Regions from separate parts of the Sporosarcina pasadenensis genome, predicted to be linked through region 3. Evidence: riboswitches for the same ligand, from Rfam matches in the RefSeq annotation. Region 3 holds a riboswitch; each other region holds the start of a gene.
What was found. A riboswitch is a leader RNA that binds a small molecule or an ion and turns the genes downstream of it on or off. The one in region 3 is predicted to bind S-adenosylmethionine.

Region 1 (7,107 bases), on a different contig from region 3:
GTATGGATCGAAGGCCCATTCAACCCGTCCGTTGTATTTATATACTCCATAATGGAGATGGGGAGGGAATTTACCGGAAGTCCCTTCTTTTCCGTATCCTGTACTGCCGACAAAGCCGAGAAGCGTCCCTGGCTCAACGACATCGCCTTCTTTAATACCTTTATCAAAATACGCCAAATGGGCAAAGTAATGATACGTGTTATGGTTGTCGCGTATACCGATGCGCCAACCTCCGTATTGGTTCCATCCCATCACTTCGATGACGCCGTAAGAAGTGGCGACAACTGGAACACCATAACCGGCAAAAATGTCCGTGCCTTCATGAATCCGGCGTCCGCCCCATCCGCGGCTTGACCCCCATGTGCCACGATAAGAATAATTGTGTCCTTTCGGAATTGGAAATACGTGCTTATCCAATTCAACAGTTTCAAAATGCCTGTACAGTTTGGCTATTGTCACAATCTGATTGACCGTCGCTTCCCGTTTATAATAATGCCATAAAGCCGCCTTAAAATCGTCTTCATCGGGACCGTACATGGCCAGGTGAGAAGACATCATCAATAGCACATCTGTTGGATCGGATTTGTCTGCTGCACCATCCCCATTCCCATCTATTCCGTACCCGCCAAAAAATGCGATAGTGTTCGGGGAAGTGTCGGATAGATCCGGATTCAAAGCACCGAACCAATGTTCAACAGGAACATGGATGGAAATTGGTCCGTCCACTTTTGGAAGGTCGTTACGTACTTGCTGGATATTCCTTTCATATTGATCGATCGCAGCAAGGTGGTACCACGGAACCAGTTCATTTGCGAATTGCAAATAAAAACCCATCCGCTCCTCCTTAATCTCCTTTTCGGTCCGTTGATCGGAGGCGGAGGCGATGTTAAGAGGAAGACAGAGACAGATCATTGCACAGAAGTAAGCAATCATATAATGGATACGCAAGTGGAAACCTCCTTTGTTGAATGATTAGAATTCCCCAATTGCACGATTTCATGATTGTTTGTTTGCATTTTTCATTGGTCGTCATATGATGGATTTCTTTTTGAGTGATATACTCAAGGAGATGAAATGAGAAGGGGAGAGGACGAATGGAAAAACTTCAATCGATTGAGCAGTTTGAGCAGTTGAAAAATGAGGAACGGACAATGTTCATGTTTTCGGCGGATTGGTGCCCGGATTGTAGGGTGATCGAGCCGTTCTTGCCTGCTCTAGAGGCGGATTATCCGGAGTATCAGTTTATTTATGTGGACCGTGATGATTTTATTGATGTTTGTCAGCAATTGGATGTGTTTGGAATACCGAGCTTTATCGCGTTTCATAATGGTGAAGAGGTCGGGCGTTTTGTAAGCAAGGACCGGAAGACGAAGGAAGAAATCGAGGCGTTCATTAACGGTTTGGATGCATGAAAAAAGAGATATCGCTAATCCTAGAAGGGATGGCGGTATCTCTCTTTTTATAATGAAAACGATTTCCACTCCAGGCGGACGCTTTCCGCGGGCGTCGCCTCAGCCTCCTCACTCCGCTTCGCTCCGTTGCGGGGTCTTCTGCTGACGCTTTTCCCGCTGGAGTCGCCGCCTTCCGTTTCAATCCCTCCTCCATCCTCTTTTAATTTTTATTAGAAGATAAAAGGGAATTCATTTTTTCTGGGTAGTCGGTGAAGATGGCTTGGATTCCGGTTTGTTTTAAAGTTTTTGCGTATGTTTCGTCGTTGACTGTGAATGTTCGGATCGGCATGCCGCTCTTGATTACTTCGGCCATGGACGGGCGGATTGCTGCTGGGAAGAGGATATGAAGAGCATTCGCTGGAATTTTGTGTAGATAGTCCAACGGGTGGACGAGTACTTCCATGAATAGTGCGGCCGTTTCGATGTGAGGATTGAGCTGCTTAACGAATTGAATGGCAGCGTGATCAAATGACGAAATAATAACGCGAGATTCCATTCGTCTTGTCTCAATTAAATCGAGCACTTTTTCGACCATTCCTTCGTATGGGAAAATATCTGATTTCAATTCGATGTTCAGTTTATGGTTAGTTGAATCGAATACATCGAGGACTTCTGACAGTGTCGGTATTGTTTCTCCTTGGAATCCGGGTGAGAACCAGCTTCCGAAATCATGTTTCTTCAAATCCGCTATAGACATATCTTTCACATAACCTGTGCCGTCTGACGTACGGTCGATTGATTCATCATGGATGACGACAAGTTCGCCATCTGCTGCCATATGTACATCGAATTCAACACCGAAAACCGGAAGACGTGCCGCCTCCTTGAATGCAGCAATCGTGTTCTCCGGAAAGTTACCTGAAGCGCCTCTATGTGCGAAGATTTCCATTTTGCTTCCTCCGATTTCATTTAACTAACATAAGGCCCGTGACATAAGGGCGACGGTGCTGTAACCGTTGCCCTCTGCCCTTGGAAATGCTCATTCCCAAGTCTTATTCGATTCAATTTCTTTTTTTAGGATTTCTGCACCTTTAGGACTAATGTACATGCCATTCGAAAGTTTTGTGTTCTCGGGAGTGATTTCTCCGGTTACGATGCACGCCGCATCGACTACATACTTCCGCAGGATGATCATATCGTCATCAACGAATATTTCCATTGGTGCGCCTTTATCGAGTTTCAAGGTGCTTCTCAATTCCTTCGGGATCACAATCCGGCCGAGATGGTCTACTTTTCTGACAATGCCTAAGCTTCGCATATTATCCTCCCTGACTTTATGTTTTTTTGTAAATATATCAACTATTATACCAGTAAATTAGGAAATTACAAAAAAATGAATATACTTTCTTTCAGTTTCCTATTCTTTCTATTCCTCTTATGCTACCTTTGAAACGTTTCTGGCCAGGATTTTTTCTGATAGAATAGGTAAGTCTTTTAAGAAAGGGGAACCAATTATGTCATTCATCAAGAAAAGACCGGTCGTTTTCGACTATGTTCAGATCATCCTAGGAGCGTCATTGGTCGGACTTTCATTCAATATATTTTTATTGCCATCCCGTATAGCTGCAGGAGGCATTTCAGGTGTCAGTACGATTTTGTATGAACTATTCGAATATAATCCTGCCTACGTTCAATGGATGATCAACATTCCTCTTATCGCGTTGGGACTGTTGCTTGCGGGGAAGGAGTTCAGCACAAAAACGATTGTCGGTACTTTTTTCGTCCCATTCGTCATCTATTTGACGAGTGGAATCCAATTGTCTGTCGATAATCCGCTACTCAGTTCCATCTATGGCGGTATTATGCTCGGTATTGGGTTGGGAATTGTTTATAGAGGAAATGGATCGACTGGAGGAACTGCATTAATCGCCCAATTACTGAAGAAGTATACAGGCATCTCAAGTGGCTTTTCACAATTGATTGTCGATGGTATTGTCGTTGTCACCTCAGCTTTCGTGTTTAATTTTGAACTTGCTTTGTATGCACTTATGTCAATTTATGTAACGAGCAAGGTGATTGATTTCGTCCAGCTCCAAACATCACCGACAAAGCTAGTCCTTATCATTACCGACCATGAAGAGAAAATTCAATCGGTCATCCAAAATGAAATTGACAGGGGATTAACGAAAATGAAGGCGACAGGAGGCTATTCAAACAACGAAAAAACAATGATCTTTTGCGTTGTCGAACAGTCGGAGGCTGTCTATTTGAAGAAACTACTTCAAGCTGCTGAACCGTCGTCATTTGTCATTTTCCTAAACGCTTCCGAAATATTAGGGCTTGGTTTTTCAAAAGCGAAAGTGCATCGTTGAAACAAATCAGTATACAATCCCATGATTGATGATATAATAGTCACAATTGAATAATTCTTATCAAGAGAAGCTGAGGGATTTGGCCCGTTGAAGCTTCAGCAACCTCTGCGATTGCAGGAAGGTGCTACCTCCAACAAGATGTGAATCTTGAGAGATAAGAACGGAGAAACAGATGCAAATCCTCGTTCCTATCTTTGGGAGCGGGGTTTTTTATTTTATAAAGGGGGAGCAACAATGCCAATCAATATACCTGAGCAATTACCGGCACGTGAGCTGTTGAAAGAAGAAAAGATTTTCGTCATGGATGAACGGCGGGCAACTACCCAAGATATCCGTCCGTTAAATATCCTCATCTTGAATTTAATGCCGGAAAAAGAAAAGACGGAACTTCAATTGCTTCGTCTGCTCGGCAATACGCCATTGCAAGTGAATGTTTCATTTTTGAATACAGCGACGTACGAATCTAAAAATGTGAGCAAAAATCACTTGGAATCATTTTACACGACATTCGACCGTGTTAAAAATCGCCGTTATGACGGGCTCATCATTACAGGAGCCCCAATCGAGCACCTTCAGTTTGAAGATGTCGCCTATTGGGATGAGTTGAAACTAATTATGGACTGGTCGACGACAAATGTCACTTCTGTATTGCATATTTGTTGGGGAGCGCAAGCTGCTCTTTACCATCATTACGGAATCGACAAATTTGAGTTGCCGAAAAAGCTATCTGGCGTCTATAGTCATCAGTTGACCGATCCGACAATTGAGCTGGCTCGTGGTTTTAATGATCTATTCAACGCACCCCATTCACGGTATACGTCTGTTTCAATTGAAGAAATTGAACAGGAGCCGCGACTTCAATTATTAGCGGTATCGGAAGAGGCAGGCGCGTTCATCGTCCTGTCTAAAGACGGCAAACATATTATGATCACCGGCCATTTGGAATATGATGCGTGCACGCTCGCCGAAGAATACGAACGGGACTTGAAAAAAGGGATCGATATAGATATGCCGGAAAACTATTTCCCAAATGACAATCCGAAAAAGCAACCATTGAACACATGGCGCTCACATACTCATCTTCTTTTCTCAAACTGGTTAAATTATTACGTCTACCAAGAAACTCCGTACGTATGGGAATGAAAATCTAAAACAAAGCAGCAAAGCGGGAATAGATGAAATCCCTGCTTTGCTTGTTTTTTTCTCTGTATATTGTAATAGTTCTATCACACACTACCGTTGTGGAGGTGTGTACAAAAATGATTTCAGATGCAATTTCTAAAATTGATTTTTGGGAAATGACGTTTAGAACAATTTTTGCTTTTATCATTCTTATGCTCCTCGCCAGAATGATGGGGAAAAAGCAGATTTCACAGCTTACTTTTTTCCATTACGTCACGGGTATTACAATTGGTTCCGTTGCGGCTGAGATATCCGCTCAAACGGAAACCCCATTTCTGGATGGGGCAGTCTCAATGATTTGGTGGGCTCTACTAACCGTTTTTGTGAACTTCCTAACAATAAAATCGAAAAAAGCGAGAATCTTATTCGATGATCAGCCGACCATTGTTATACACAGAGGCAAAATTAGTGAAAAAGGGATGAAGAAGGCTCGTCTAACATTGAATGATTTGAACATGATGCTCCGCGAGCAAAGCATTTTCGCTGTTGCAGACGTTAACTATGCAATTCTTGAGACGAACGGCCAGTTAAGTGTCATGAAAAAAGCGGCTCAAGAGACCGCGACGCGCAAAGACGTGAAAGCACCCGGCAATGAGCCAAAATATATACCGACAGAAATCATTTCAGATGGAAAATTAATCAAAGAAAACTTGACCGAGCTCAAACTGACAGAAGAATGGGTTTATGAGCAGCTGAAGAAAAACGGTTTCAGCAAAGTGGAACAAGTTTATTATGCAGAAATCCTCACAGACGGCACTCTCCATATCGACCAACGAACTGAAGAGAAGTAGGGACTTAAGGGATACGCCCCATTCCCATTTCGACATCCATCTAAGGGAGAAAGGTCGTCTGCCCCTTAGATGGATTTTTTATGTTATAATGAATGACAGTCAGTCAGCGGAAGGGGAATCAATCATTGGATAAAAAAGAAAGAATCGTCCGGGCGGCCATTGATGTTTTTCGTAAGCAAGGGATCGAGAAAACGAAAATATCTGATATTGTGAAAGTGGCAGGCATTGCTCAAGGAACATTCTATTTATATTTTCCATCAAAACTGTCATTGATGCCTGCAATTGCTGAAGTGATGGTCGCAAAAACTTTGGAGATAGTCACGGATAAGGTATCGGATGATGCACCATTTCCAAAACGGATGGAGCAGCTCGTCGACGCCATTTTTGAAGTGAGTGAAGAATATCATGAAATTCAAGCACTCATTTATTCGGGATTAGCTTCAACAGAACATCTGAAAGATTGGGAAACGGTATACGCACCTTTTTATAAGTGGGTAAGTGAAGGCCTTCAGCAAGCGATTGGCGAAGGGGCAATCCGAAATTCCGTCAATCCCGATAGGACAGCTAGACTCGTCATCGGTCTAGTAGAATCTGCAGCCGAACAAATATATTTATATGATACCGACAAGGAAGATGAGGCGGTCATACAAAAAAATGAAGTGAAGAACTTCTTGAAGCACGCTTTGGCGATTAAATAGATTCGACTTGTTCCAGGATGTTAGCTATGCTACTACGTCTTGGAGCTCATATATATTAAAATGAATGACAGTCAGTCATTTGGTAAGGGGTAATTTGCAATGAACAAATCATGGTTATACGTCGCGCTGACAAGTTTTTTCGAATTAGTATGGATATTCGGTTTCAATGTCGCCTCAGAATGGTGGCATTGGATCCCGATCGTCTTGTTCATCTTCGTTGACTTTCATTATTTGGCGAAGGCTTGTGAAAATCTCCCGACAGGTACTGTTTATGCAGTATTTGCGGCGGTTGGTACGATAGGGACCGCATTAATGGATGTTTTCTTGTTCGGAGAAACTCTGGGAGTAGGTAAAATATTCTTCATCCTAATTTTAGTTGTGGGTGTAATCGGCTTGAAGATTGCTGACGGTGCGGAAGAAAAGAAAGGATTTGTTAAGTGATGGGTTGGTTATTTGTATTTGCGGCAGCAATAAGTGAGTTTATCGGTGTTGTCGGTTTGAATAAGTATAGTAAGCGGAAGACAATCACCAATACAATTCTTTTCGGGGGCGGCTTTGGAGCGGCATTCGCATTTCTCTATATGTCCTTCAACTATTTACAAGTGAGCACTGCATATGCCGTGTGGATAGGTGTCGGAACTGCGGGTGCAGTACTCATCAATATGCTCTTTTT
Region 2 (7,107 bases), on a different contig from region 3:
TTTCGGGATTAAGTCAAGAACCGAACAAGACAGCTTATGAACCATGGGAAACTAGCAATGGACATGGATGCGGACACAATTTACTTGGAACAGGTGCATTTGCAGCCGCATGTGCAACAAAGCGGTACCTCGAAGAGAACGGAATATCCGGTACTGTAAAGTTTTTCGGCTGTCCTGGAGAAGAGGGCGGCTCAGGGAAAACCTTTATGGTTCGGGAAGGTGTTTTTGAAGGTGTGGATACTGCACTGACTTGGCATCCATCCCCAGGCAACAGTATTATGGGCTTTTCAAGTTTGGCAAACTACCAAGTGTCTTTTCACTTTAAAGGGATATCTTCCCATGCCGCTAATTCTCCACATCTAGGCAGAAGTGCATTGGACGCTGTCGAATTGATGAACGTGGGTGTTAACTACCTTCGGGAACATGTCATTCCGGAAGCAAGGATACATTATGCGGTAACAAACACAGGGGGAACCTCACCTAATGTTGTCCAAGCGGAAGCAGAGGTGCTCTACTTAATTCGCTCGCCAAAAGTTAACGAAGTAGATGATATTTATAAAAGGGTATGCAAAATTGCTAAAGGCGCCGCGATGATGACAGAAACAGAAGTGACGATCAAATTCGATAAAGCATGTTCTAATTATATTCCAAATCGTAGTTTAGAAAAAATACTGCATAAAAATTTACTAGAAGCTGGTATCGAAGCGCCTACAGACGAAGAAGTAGCTTATGCTGAAAAGATCTGGAATTCATTAACACAAGGTGAGAAAGAGAATTATTTAGATCTACTGAAAGGGTTCGGGTATTCCGGAGATGGAAGTGAATTTGAAGGGAAATATTTATCTGAATCAATCTCACCGTACAGCGAAAGAGATGGCTTGCTTTCAGGATCGACGGATGTTTCTGACGTTAGCTGGGTCGTTCCAACTGCTCAGTTGACAGCATCTACATCTGCATTAGGAACACCGTTGCATACATGGCAAATGACGACACAAGGGATTAGCAGCTATGCGCATAAAGGGATGCTTCGTGCGGCGGAAGCGATGGCGTTAACTGCCATACAGCTGATCAATCATCCGGAAGATCTAGAAAAAGTGAAGCAGGAATTTCGAGCATTTCAAGCAAAGAATCCTTATACATGTCCGATTCCAAAGGATGTCAAACCAACAAAACTAAATCAATAAGATACATGCAAGTGGAGAGGGAATCGGCATTGCCGATTTCATTACTCCTTAAAAAATGGAAAGAATAGATTAGGGGGTAAAATATGAATGCACAAACGAAGAAGAAAAGTGTTTTTGGTAAACTTTTAAATGGGATTGAAATCTTAGGGAATAGACTACCTGATCCCTTTATTCTATTTGCAGTTTTAGCGGTTGTTGTTATTGTATTATCATTTATTCTAAGCTCATTTGGTATTTCTGTTGTCCATCCTGGAAGCGGTGAAGTAGTTCCAATTAAAAATCTGGCTTCTGGTGAAGGATTAGAATATATCTTAACTTCCATGCTTAGTAACTTCACTGGATTCGCTCCATTAGGCTTAGTATTAGCTATGATGCTCGGTGTTGGACTAGCTGAAAAAGTAGGGTTGTTGGATTATGCGATTCGTAAAACGATTCTAAAGGCCCCTCGTGCATTAGTAACGTATGCAGTTGTTTTTGTGGGAATCATGGGTAACTTGGCGTCAGATGCAGCGATGATTTTAATTCCCCCATTGGCCGCAATGGTCTTCTACAAAATGGGGCGTAATCCGATTGCAGGTTTAGTGGCTGGATTTGCTTCTGCAGGTGCAGGGTTTACAGCGAACCTATTGATTGTTGGAACTGACGCTCTTTTAGCGGGTATTTCTACTGAAGCTGCTAAAATTATGGATGAAACATTAGTCGTTACACCAGTGGATAACTGGTATTTCAATATCATTTCTGTTTTTGTATTAACGGTAGTTGGTGCATTGATAACAGAAAAAATCATCGAACCAAGGCTTGGTAAATATCAAGGAGAAGCAGTAGTCGTAGATGTCGAAGAAAATCCAAGAGCTGGAAAAGCATTTAGAAATGCCGTCATTGCCGGATTAGTGTATTTAGCAATCCTCATCGTTGCAATTAATGTGCCAAATAGTGCTTTGAGAAGTGAAGATGGTGGATTGATACCATCGCCATTCTTATCAGGTATCGTTCCTATTATTCTGTTTTGGTTCTTAACGATTGGTGTTACGTATGGAATAACATTAGGGAAAATTAAGACGTCAAAAGACGTAAGTAAATATATGGCTGAATCGATCAAAGACTTATCAGGTTATATCGTTTTAATATTTGCAATCTCCCAATTTATCGCTTACTTCAACTGGTCAAATATTGGGATTTGGATAGCAGTGAATGGGGCGGAATTCCTTACTGAAATTAATTTTACAGGAATGTGGCTAATAATCGGCTATATACTTCTAACTGCAATATTAGAGTTTTTTATTACTTCAGGTTCTGCAAAATGGGCACTGGAAGCACCGATATTCGTACCGATGTTTATGAAGCTAGGATATCATCCTGCGTTCACACAATTAGGTTATCGTGTAGCTGACTCATCTTTTAATATCATGACGCCATTAAATCCATATCTTGTCGTGATTCTATCGTTTATGCAAAAATACGATAAAAAGGCTGGCATTGGGACATTGATGTCACTGATGATACCGTATTCACTTATATTTTTAGGTGTTTGGATCATTTTAATTGCAATCTTTTACACTTTCAATTTACCACTCGGACCGGGAGTTACACCATTTCTATAAGATAAATGCTAACATGAATGTAGCAAGTTAGGCAGATGCATGTCTTATAAACGATAAGGGAGATTGATACATGATGGTCTTAGATCTTAATTCCGATTTATCGAAAAAAGTAATTGCTTGGAGACGGGATTTTCACCAATTTCCGGAAACAGGGTTTCTTGAAATGCGAACGGCTTCGATTGTAGCGTCTATCCTAGATGAACTAGGGTTTGAATTATCAATGGGGAAATCTGTAATGTCGGTAGATCATTGCATGGGGAAACCGGATGATCAGGCTACGAATGCACATTATCAATGGGCAATCAAGAATGGAGCTAAGCAAGGCTATGTTGCAAACTTTTCCGATGGATATACTGGTATAGTTGCAACACTGGATACCGGTATAGAAGGACCAACAACCGCCTATCGATTTGATATGGATGCCCTTGATATTAACGAATCGGAGTTGGACAGTCATTTCCCTAAGCAAGAGGGATTCAGATCAAAGCTTCCCCATAAAATGCATGCGTGCGGTCATGATGCCCATACAGCAATTGGATTAGGTTTGGCGACAGTTATTGCTAACAATAAAGAAGCCTTAAAAGGGAGAATCAAATTGATCTTTCAACCTGCTGAGGAGGGAACACGCGGCGCGAAATCAATGGCGAGTGCTGGAATCGTAGATGATGTAGACTATTTCATCGCCTCGCATGTTGGGACAGGGGTCCCCCATCAACATTTCGTTGCTTCGAATAACGGTTTCTTGGCCACATCGAAACTGGATATCACTTTCAAAGGTAAGGCATCCCATGCAGGAGCACAACCTGAAGAAGGAAATAATGCATTGTTAGCTGCTGCCAATGCGGCATTAAATATTCACGCAATCTCTAGGAATTCAAAAGGGATTTCAAGAATTAATGTCGGTGAATTACATGCTGGTTCAGGAAGAAATATAATCGCAGATTATGCGTTTCTAAAAGCAGAAACACGCGGGGAAAATTCTGAAGTGAATCAATTTATAAAAAGTCAGTTAGAAGCGATTATTAAAGGTGCAGCACAAATGTATCAAGTCGATTATCAAATTGATACAGTCGGTGAAGCACTTAGTAGTCAAGGATCGAAAGAGTTGGCAGTGATTCTCCAGGGATGTGCAGAAGAGTCAGCCATGTTAAAAGAAACAGCTTTGGAATCAAATGACGCGGCTGGTTCCGAAGATGCAACTTATTTCATGGAACGAGTGAAACAAAATGGTGGACTCGCAACATATTGTATTTTTGGCACAGACCTTCCTGCCGGACACCATAATGAACAATTTGACATCAATGAAGAAACGATGCTTGCAGCCGTAGATGTCTTATTTAAATCAGCTATACAATTAAACAGTCTTTAAGATCAGTAGTAAAAAAGGGAATCCTCGGGATTCCCTTTTTATGTTCCATCGAAAATTTATAAGTAATTATGAATAAAAATAAATAAATATAATATACTGTGTAATCCCTGTCGTAGCAGTCAATGAAACTGAATTAGCATGCACTATATTTTAAAATAATGAAAATATGAGTTGACAATTTATTTTTATCTGTTTATACTAATTTTCAATCAGTTAGATTTTGAAAATGATTTTGACAATTACATACATCTCTTATTAAGAGTGGCGGAGGGAATAGGCCCGATGAAGCCCGGCAACCAACAGATGAATTGATCTGAAAAGGTGCTACATCCTACAGGTGTTTTTAGCCTGGAAGATAAGAGGAGGAATTTTGCAGCCCTCTTCTTATTGAAGAGGGTTTTTTATAATCATTAAGTTAAAACCGGATTTGTGCATAGATAAATCCGACTATGCCAATAGGAACAGTTAATGATTGGGTTAAATTGATTTTCCATATAAAAATGAGTTTAGGAGGAAATGAACATGAAAAAATGGATTGCATTAATATTAACGGTTATCAGTATAACGATTCTGATGTCAGCTTGCTCATCCAGTGAAGGCAAGGAAAAGGTGGAGTTGAAAAAAGTTGTGTTGGATTATGCATATTACTCGCCAACTAGCCTAGCGTTGAAGGAATTTGGTTGGGCAGAGGAGGCGTTTGTGGAACAAGGGATTGAAGTGGAGTGGGTACTCAGCCACGGAAGCAATAAAGCACTTGAATTTCTAAATTCAAAAAGTGTCGACTTCGGTTCGACAGCTGGGGCTGCAGCATTAATCGCCAAGTCGAATGGTTCACCCATTGAATCGGTCTATATTTATTCGAAGCCGGAATGGACTGCGCTTGTTGCCACAGGCGATTCGGACATCACATCAGTAGAACAATTGAAAGGTAAGAAAGTGGCTGCAACGCTAGGGACGGATCCATATATATTTCTTCTCCGCTCGTTACAAGAAGTTGGGTTGTCGTCCAAAGACTTGGAAATTGTAAATTTACAACACTCAGATGGCGCTAACGCTCTTTTGACAGGTCAAGTAGAAGCGTGGGCAGGGTTAGATCCACATATGGCAAAAGTTGAAGTCGATTCTGGTGCAAAGTTATTTTTACGTGATCATGAAAAAAATACGTACGGAACACTGAATGTCAGATCTGAATTTGCTGAACAACATCCTGAAGTAGTTGAAACAGTGATTGAAGTGTATGAGAAAGCACGGAAGTGGGTTTTGGAAAATCCGGATGAGGCAGCCGACATACTTGCAAAAGAAGCTGAGATGCAATTGGAAGTAGCGAAAAAGAGTTTAGAGCGTAATGACTTCTCGGATCCAATCCCTGGACAGAAACAAATCGATGAACTGACTGCAGCGGGTGAAGTGTTGCAATCAGAAAATGTAATTAAAGGGAATGTGGATATCCGAACGATTGTAGGAGAATTGATTACTGATCAATTTGCAAAAAAAGTTATCGAATGAAATAGGGGGAATAGACATGACGGTCAATATTGACGAAAAAGAATTGTTTAAAGTAAAAGCAAAAAGATCGGTCAAAATTAACTTTGAAAATAAGGTGAGAGGTTTAGCTCTTGGCTTGATCATTCCATTCATTCTATTAGTCGTTTGGGAAGCGGCTGTCCGTTTCAATTGGCTCGATGCCTATGTCTTTCCGGCTCCGACAACTATTTTGCAAAAAATTATTGAGTTAGCCCAAGAAGGGACACTTTGGGGACATGTGGGAATTACGTTCTTTCGGGTTATGATCGGATTTCTAGCAGGAACAATTGCCGCGGTTATATTGGGATCCATCGTCGGTTATTTTAAATGGTTTGAGCAGTTGATGGATCCATTAATTCAAGCGTTTCGCTCAATTCCATCTCTAGCCTGGGTTCCGTTGTTTATCTTATGGATGGGTATTGGAGAGTCGTCAAAAGTGATGTTAATCGCTGTCGGTGTGTTCTTCCCGATCTATCTGAACATCGTCTCAGGTATTCAAGGTGTAGACCGTAAGTTAATTGAAGTCGGTAAGATCTATCATTTTACTCCGTTGCAAATTGTTCGTCGTATCATCTTGCCCGCTTCACTTCCTTCGTTTCTCGTCGGTCTACGTAGTGGTGTCGGATTAGGCTGGATGTTCGTCGTAGCTGCGGAGCTAATGGGAGCAAGTCAAGGGCTTGGGTATTTGCTAGTCGTTGGTCAGAATACGTATTCGCCCGAGCTTATTATCGCAAGCATTATTTTATTTGCATTGTTAGGGAAAGCAACCGATTCGTTGTTGAAGTCATTGGAAGCACGTGCATTGAAGTGGCAAGACAATCTACAAAACCAACTATGATGGAGGGATGACGATGCTGAAGGTGGAACATGCATCAAGGACGTTCAATAACGGACTTGCAGGATTCAAAGATATTTCATTTTCCATTAAGGAAGGGGAGACTGTTGGGATCTTAGGAACGAGTGGATGCGGAAAAAGTACATTATTACGCGTTTTGTCCGGACTCGATCAAAACTATGAGGGGGAAATCGAATTTCTGGGTGAGGGGGAACAGCCAATTGGGATGATCTTTCAAGAACCGAGACTAATGCCTTGGCTTACCGTAAAAGAGAATATTTTATTCGGTGCGAAAGATGAGAAGGAGAAACAGGCAACGGTACATGAGTATTTGAATCTTGTCGGTTTGTCTGATTTTGATGCTCATTATCCGAAAGATTTGTCTGGAGGAATGGCGCAACGAACCGCAATTGCCCGGGCACTAATTGGCGAGCCGGATGTCTTGCTTCTAGATGAACCTTTTAGTGCATTGGACGCTTTCACTAAAATGCAATTGCAGGATTTATTGTTAAAAATTCAACAGAACCGTTTAACAACGATGGTAGTCGTTACGCATGACATCGATGAAGCACTTTACTTATGCGATCGAATATT
Region 3 (7,107 bases):
GGAGTTGATGATCGCTTTCCCTTGAGAGAATTTCAACGCCTCTTCGATGACCTTTTCATCTGTCGAGTCGATGACGAGAGGCACTTTCACCTTTTTAACGACTTCCTGCATGAATTTTTTCATGTCTTCAAGCTCGTCACGATCCGGATTTGCGAGGCAAATATCTAGGACGTGAGCACCGCCGCGCACTTGAGCACGTGCAATCTCGGAAGCCTCCTCGAATTTTTCGTCGACGATCAACCGTTTGAACTTCCTTGAACCGATGACATTCGTCCGCTCACCGATCAACAGCGGGCGCATCGATGGGTCATACAACAACGGTTCGATGCCTGAAACAGCATGGTCATGCCCGTTCTCAGGCTTGTGGCGCGGGGTGAGGCCGTCAACCGCTTCACGGAGCGCGCGGATATGATCAGGGGTCGTGCCGCAACAGCCGCCGACCATATTCAACCATCCTTTTTCCGCGAATCCTTTCAGCTTCAAGGATAAGGATTCAGGCGATTCATGGTAGTGACCTTCTTCGTCTGGCAATCCGGCGTTCGGATAGCACGTGACGTAGCTCGTCGCAAGATCAGAAAGCGAGCGCAGATGATCCGTCATGAATTCCGGACCTGTCGCGCAGTTCAATCCGACGGACAGCGGCTTAATATGCTCGATTGATATATAGAACGCTTCGATGCTCTGACCGGCCAAAGTCGTTCCCATCGGTTCAATCGTCCCCGATATCATGACAGGGAGCTCGATGCCTATTTCGTCGAAAGCCCGTTTGATCCCGATTGTCCCGGCTTTCACATTGAGCATGTCTTGGCTCGTTTCCATCAATAAAAGATCGGCGCCGCCTTCGATCAATGCCTTCGCCTGGACGTAGAAATCCTCGGAAAGCTTGTCGAATGTAATTCCTCCTGTGACGGAAAGCGTCTTCGTTGTCGGACCGATCGCACCGGCGACGTAACGCGGCCACTCCGGTGTCGAATAGTCGGCGGCACACTTTTTCGCGATTTCCACAGCCTTTATATTAATTTCTGACGCTCGGTGGCCGAGGCTGAATTCGTCCAGTACGAGGGGGGTCCCCCCGAATGTGTTCGTGCAGATGATATCCGCTCCCGCCTCCAAATAGGCCCGGTGGATTTTATCGAGGATATCGGGGCGTAGGATGTTCAAATATTCGTTACAGCCATCGTATTCCTCTCCGCCGAAATCGTCTGTCGAGAGATCTTCCGCTTGCAGCATTGTGCCCATCGCTCCGTCTATGATGAGGATTCTGTTTTTTAACTGTTGTTCGATTGGATGTTTAGGCATGGACAATACTCCTCTCCTTCTTCCCGTCAAGTTCTTTTATATGGCTGATGAGTTCCAAGGACATGTCATAGCGGAGAAACGGCGTAATGATATAGATGCCGTTGAATAGTTCCGCTGCTGTGTCGATCAGTTCCTTAGCGATGTTGATGCCTTCCCGGGTCGCTTTTTCACGGTCATCCCCGCATGCGGCCATCCGGTCGAGCACTTCTTCGGACAGTTTGATGCCCGGTACTTCATGATGCAGGAATTCGGCATTTCGAATATTTGTGAGCGGCATGATGCCGATGAAGATCGGTGTATCCAAATGCTTCGTTGCTTCGTGAATGTCGATGATCTTCTCCTTCGTATAAACGGGCTGTGTAATGAAATAATCCGCCCCGCACTCAATTTTCTTTTCGAGACGTTGCACAGCACGGTCGAGAACTCGGACGTTCGGATTAAATGCCGCAGCGACCGAGAATTTCGCCTTTTTGCGAAGCGGCTTGCCCGTGAAAGAAATTCCTTCGTTCAATTGTTTGATTAGCTGCAGCAACTCCATGCTGGAGACGTCATAGACGCTCGTCGCGCCGGGGAAATCGCCCACTTTCGTCGGATCTCCCGTGACGGCGAGGATGTCATGGATTCCAAGCGCATCGAGCCCCATCAAATGGGATTGCAGCCCGATCAAGTTGTGGTCACGACACGTCAAGTGGACGAGCGGCCGGATATGATGTTCATGCTTCAACATCGACCCCATCGCCATATTGCTAATGCGAGGGGAGGCGAGGGAATTGTCCGCCAATGTGACGGCGTCCACACCGGCTGCCTGCAATTCGTTCGCGCCGATGAAGTATTGCTCCGTCTCCAAATGGCGGGGCGTATCCAGTTCCACGATGACCGTTCTTTGTGTTTTAGCTTTAATGTGAAGCGGTTCGTGTTTTGTAGGCTCTGCTTCCCGGATGATGATCGGTTTTTCAGGCGTGACGACTTTTTTCGTGACCGGCGGCAGTCCCGCCAACTGTTTTTTCGCGGCAGCGATATGCTTTGGCGTCGTTCCGCAGCATCCCCCGATCAGGCGGACGCCCTCATCGCGGAGGAGTGTTGCTGCACGCCCGAAATAATCGGCTTCGGACGCATAAACGATCCGTCCATCCTCGACATCGAGCAAGCTTGCATTCGGAGCTGCGGAGAGAAACGCTCGCTCTGGAATCGTCACTTTTTCAAATGCTTGGATCGTATGGTAAGGACCTAGCCGGCAATTGACGCCGACGACATCCGCTCCTAGCGATTCCAGCTGATGAAGCGCGTCATTGAGATTCATTCCATTTTGCAAAACACCGGGCTCATCCATCGCGACTTGCGCAATGAGCGGCAGATTCGTCAGTTTCCGCAGCTCGGTAACGACCGTCGACAATTCTTCAAAATCGTAATAAGTCTCCAGCAACAGTCCGTCGGGATCGCCTGAAAGCAAAGCATCCGCCTGTTCACGCACCATCGTCAGCACTTCGGTTAGCGAAGCGTCACTTTTCCGGATGCCCCGCAGACCGCCGATTGTCCCAAGTACGAATTGATTGCCAGGCGCCGCGGCGCGCTTCGCAATCTGGATCGCCGCCTCATTGAATTCCTTCACCCGGTGCTCCATGCCATAACGGGCAAGTTTGAGAGAATTGGCACCATATGTATTTGTCTGGATGATATCGGCACCTGCGTCGATATACTCGCGGTGGATCTTCTCGATGATTTCAGGCTTCTCAACGTTCAATTCCTCATAACAAAAATCAATGCCATATGAATAAAGCAGCGTCCCCATCGCCCCATCCGCCACCAGTACATTATCTTTCAACCGATCAAGCAATCTCATAAGAAATCATCCTCTCTTCAATCGATATCCCTTAACCTACTAATCCCTTGAACACATCCGGCATGCTGCCATCGGAAAAACGTATAAACGGCTCCAAATACGCATAAATCTCCCGAAAGGCGCATAAACATCGCCAAACACGCATAAAACCATCGAAAGACGCATAAACGCGGCAAGATGCGCATAAATGCGAGAAATCACGCATAACCTTCTCCAATTACGCATAAATGCATTTTCTCTATGCGAAAAATTTCGACAGAACTGAAAAATAAAAAAGCCTTCGCTGAAAAGAAGGCTTTGGATAGTGAATTCTCGCTTCTTCTCATCTGCCAGGCCGAAATGGACCTGCTGGAATTAGCACCTGACCGAAACGGCTGGTTGCTGAAGCTTCGACGGGCCAGTCCCTCAGCTTCTCTTGATAAGAATTTGTTATGCAGTTGTTTGAATAATTTAAAACATCATATCGTTAAAAATTGGATACGTCAATAGGTGAATTGTGATAGAATGGGCCTATGAATATAAGGTAGAAGGTGAATTCGTTGAGGATTTTCAAATTTTCCGTCCCGATTGCACTCCTTGTTGCCGGAATTGCATGGTGGATGCTCCATAAAAACTTTCAAGAAGTTCCGGGCATGTCGAGAGTGTGGATCACAATAGGCGCAGCCGTCCTAAGCGGAATACTCGCCCATTTTTTATTCCCAAAAAGTGAAGACAATTAACGTTGATACAGGAATCGATAGCGAATGATGCTATCGGTTTTTTTATTCGCAGATGTTTGGTTAACTGAAATGAAAATTAGGTTGACACAATTTGAGTTAACTTTTATTCTATTGTAGATAACTTAAATTATGAGGTGGATTATGACAACAGCTTCAGTGAATACGAAAAGCGGAATGAGCCCGCTCAGTCTCGTCTATTGTGGAATGTTTGCAGCATTAATGATGATCGGGGCGAATATTACGTCGTTCGTGCCGTTCCTTGTGATTGGCGGAGTGCCAATTACGTTACAAACCTTTTTCGCGGTGTTAGCGGGACTTCTGCTAGGAAGCCGGCTTGGCGCGATTGCAATGACGGTTTATATGGTCGTCGGTTTGGCGGGGGCGCCTGTTTTTGCGAAGTTCCATGGGGGTTTTGGCGCTATTTTGCTTCCGACTTTTGGTTTCATCGTCTCTTTCATATTGGTTGCGTTTGTAACAGGAAAAATTGTCGAAAAGTACGGCAGTTTACGCAGCTATATTGTCGCGGGGCTTGTAGGTCTCGTAGTGAATTATCTTTTCGGAACGAATTGGATGTATTTTGCCTATAAGCTATGGGCCGCAGCGCCTGACGCATTTAGCTATGCGGTCGCTTGGGCGTGGATGGTGCCGCCCCTTCCGAAAGATATTCTGCTGTCGATTCTTGCCGGATTTTTCGGTCACCGTATGTACAAAATTCTAAAAGTAAGGCGTGCATATTAATTTAATAATCAATCGGACTATCTGTAATGTGTTAATTCACTTTTGCAGATAGTTTTTTTGTGGATTCAAGCAGAAAAACGAATCGTTTGACGGTTTCGTCCGTATAGTAGAGGAGGATTAATTTCAAAAGAAAAGAGTGTTCACATGATAAATTTATTGTTATTCTCATTGGTCGCCGGTATCGTTTCCGCGATTATCATCGTACCATTTACGTCTGGCTCCAAAGAGGGGCAGCCTGCCTTCAATCGGATTGCAGCTATATCAGCAACGGTTGTACTCGTGGCGGCTCTGACGTTTGCCCTTTATTACGTTTCAAATATGGACAGGAATTGGACGTCGTTGTGGGCGCTAGCTCTCATCGTCACGCTAGCGGGCGTCGTGCTGGCAACCGGAAAGGAAAGAAGCGCTAAGGTTGTCCTTTTCTTGGCGGCATTAGCAGGCAGTTTGTTCATCCTGAGTGCGCCGCTTTTCAATGCGAATGAAAAATATAAAGCGGTGGAAATGGACCAACAGGTTGAAATCAAGGCGTTCGACGAAACGAAGACGCCTGCAAGCGTTCCACCCCAATTCGCCCGGAATAAAATGAAGAAGGCATTCGGTCAAGTGCCGAATACGAGCTACTATGAACTTGGCAATTTGCAAATCCAAAAGGTGGATGGGAAGTTCGTCTACATCGCACCGGTAGAGTTTTCGGGCTTCTTCAAATGGTTGAATGGGAAGACGACGCCCGGTTACTTCACGATGAGCGCGACCGATTCAGCGGATAATCCGAAGTTCGTGAAAACTGAAATGTCGTATACCCCTTCATCATACTTCCATAAACAAGTGGAGCGTCATATGCGGATGGCGATGCCGGATCTCATCTTCTACGGTGATGTGCAGCTTGAAATTGATGATGAAGGCAAGCCGCATTATATCCGTTCCTACGGAAACTTCATTACAGCGAGGAACGGATTCGACGTCAAAGGGATTGTCATGGTCAATCCGGGAAATGGGGAGGTGAATCAATACCCGCTATCAAAAGTCCCTGAATTCATCGATGGGGCGGTTTCGCCGGAAGCGGTCAGCCTCCAGAACAGCTATTTCGGAAAATACGTCCACGGATTCTGGAATTCAATCGTCGGGAAGAAGGATGTAAAACTGCCTTCCGACGAAGGAACGGAATCGAAAGTCAGCCCTGTATTCGATGAGAATGGCCATATGTATTATTTCACTGATTTCACGAGCCCGAAAGAAGGCGTCGACTCGATGCTCGGCTATGCATTGACGGATGGCCGTACAGGCGAGGCGACTTACTATACGGGCAACCTGGAAGAATCGTATATGGATTCACAAGGCGCCCTTCAAATTATCGAGAAGAAATTCATTGAGAAGAAATGGACCGGGGAAATGCCGGTACTTTATAACTTCTATGGGGAAGCGAGCTGGTTGACGCCGGTACTTGACTCGAACGGCTTCCTGCAAAACTACTTCATCGTTTCGGCAGCGAACCCGGAAATCTCCGTGTACGCCAATTCGCCGAACGAAGCGTTGAGGCTTTACAAAACGGCATTGCAACGTGGCGGCAGCACAGTCGACGGCAGCTCGAACGCCGAGGAGGGAAAAGCATCGGTTACTGTCGTGCGTGTCTACAAGGAACGCGCCGGCGACTTCACGATCGTTTCGATCCTTGCCGATGACGGCCGGAACTATATTGTCTCGACCGAAGCTGTTCCACTAGCAATCTACATCCAGGAAGGCGACCGACTCGCCATCACCTATTACGAAACAGGCGAACTCTTCCTCCCAGTCAAGGAACTGAAGAACGTTACAATTGAATAAAATGAAGGCAGCCTCCGAAATATCGGGGGCTGCCTTTACTTATGGACATTAATATTGATTATTTATTCAAAAATAGTTCACCTTGTGGTCCTAAAGGGATGCCGAGCAAGTACCAAACTGCGAATAGGATGATCCACATGATTGCGAATGCGATTGAGTATGGCAAAAGCGAGGTCATGAAAGTGCCAATTCCGATTTTCGGATCGTACTTTTTCGCGAATGTCAGAACGATGGCGAAGTATGCAAGCATTGGTGTAATCGGGTTGGTGATGGAATCACCGATGCGATAAGCGGCTTGCGTCAATGCCGGACTATATCCCATGATCATGAACATCGGTACGAAAACAGGTGCGAGAATCGCCCATTTTGCGGACGCGCTGGCAACTAGGAAGTTGATAAGGGCAGCGACGATAATGAAGCCGATGAACAGTGGTAGACCTTGCAAGCCTAAGTTTTCCAACAATTCAGCCCCTTTGATGGCTACGATTGGGCCGAGATTGCTCCAATTGAAGTATGCAATCATCTGTGCTGCTGCGAAAGAGATGACGATATACATGCCCATGCTGGACATTGCCTTCGCCAAATGATCTGCGAAGTCTTTTGAGTTGTTTAAAGACTTGACGATTTTTCCGTAAATAATTGATGGCACAAGGAAAAGGATCATCATTAATGGAACAAGGCTATCCATCA

Region 1: another riboswitch for S-adenosylmethionine. It lies ahead of metA (homoserine O-acetyltransferase MetA); the one in region 3 lies ahead of AB1K89_RS10075 (bifunctional homocysteine S-methyltransferase/methylenetetrahydrofolate reductase).
Region 2: another riboswitch for S-adenosylmethionine. It lies ahead of AB1K89_RS11760 (aliphatic sulfonate ABC transporter substrate-binding protein); the one in region 3 lies ahead of AB1K89_RS10075 (bifunctional homocysteine S-methyltransferase/methylenetetrahydrofolate reductase).

What each region holds. Positions count from the first base shown of each region.
Region 1 is NZ_JBFEGM010000002.1:31,428-38,534, reverse strand. Features, by position in the region: gene AB1K89_RS03945 (M23 family metallopeptidase) at 1-948, opposite strand, end outside; gene AB1K89_RS03940 (thioredoxin family protein) at 1,095-1,412, shown strand; gene AB1K89_RS03935 (glycerophosphodiester phosphodiesterase) at 1,612-2,340, opposite strand; gene AB1K89_RS03930 (AbrB/MazE/SpoVT family DNA-binding domain-containing protein) at 2,431-2,709, opposite strand; gene AB1K89_RS03925 (YitT family protein) at 2,906-3,763, shown strand; SAM riboswitch class I at 3,818-3,924, shown strand; gene metA (homoserine O-acetyltransferase MetA) at 3,998-4,906, shown strand; gene AB1K89_RS03915 (YetF domain-containing protein) at 5,023-5,736, shown strand; gene AB1K89_RS03910 (TetR/AcrR family transcriptional regulator) at 5,829-6,434, shown strand; gene AB1K89_RS03905 (DMT family transporter) at 6,534-6,875, shown strand; gene AB1K89_RS03900 (DMT family transporter) at 6,875-7,107, shown strand, end outside.
Region 2 is NZ_JBFEGM010000007.1:206,221-213,327, reverse strand. Features, by position in the region: gene AB1K89_RS11775 (M20 family metallopeptidase) at 1-1,184, shown strand, start outside; gene AB1K89_RS11770 (AbgT family transporter) at 1,268-2,785, shown strand; gene AB1K89_RS11765 (amidohydrolase) at 2,856-4,154, shown strand; SAM riboswitch class I at 4,404-4,516, shown strand; gene AB1K89_RS11760 (aliphatic sulfonate ABC transporter substrate-binding protein) at 4,677-5,660, shown strand; gene AB1K89_RS11755 (ABC transporter permease) at 5,677-6,516, shown strand; gene AB1K89_RS11750 (ABC transporter ATP-binding protein) at 6,530-7,107, shown strand, end outside.
Region 3 is NZ_JBFEGM010000006.1:130,783-137,889, forward strand. Features, by position in the region: gene metH (methionine synthase) at 1-1,299, opposite strand, end outside; gene AB1K89_RS10075 (bifunctional homocysteine S-methyltransferase/methylenetetrahydrofolate reductase) at 1,292-3,139, opposite strand; SAM riboswitch class I at 3,459-3,564, opposite strand; gene AB1K89_RS10080 (hypothetical protein) at 3,679-3,858, shown strand; gene AB1K89_RS10085 (biotin transporter BioY) at 4,000-4,596, shown strand; gene AB1K89_RS10090 (hypothetical protein) at 4,741-6,417, shown strand; gene AB1K89_RS10095 (AbgT family transporter) at 6,476-7,107, opposite strand, start outside.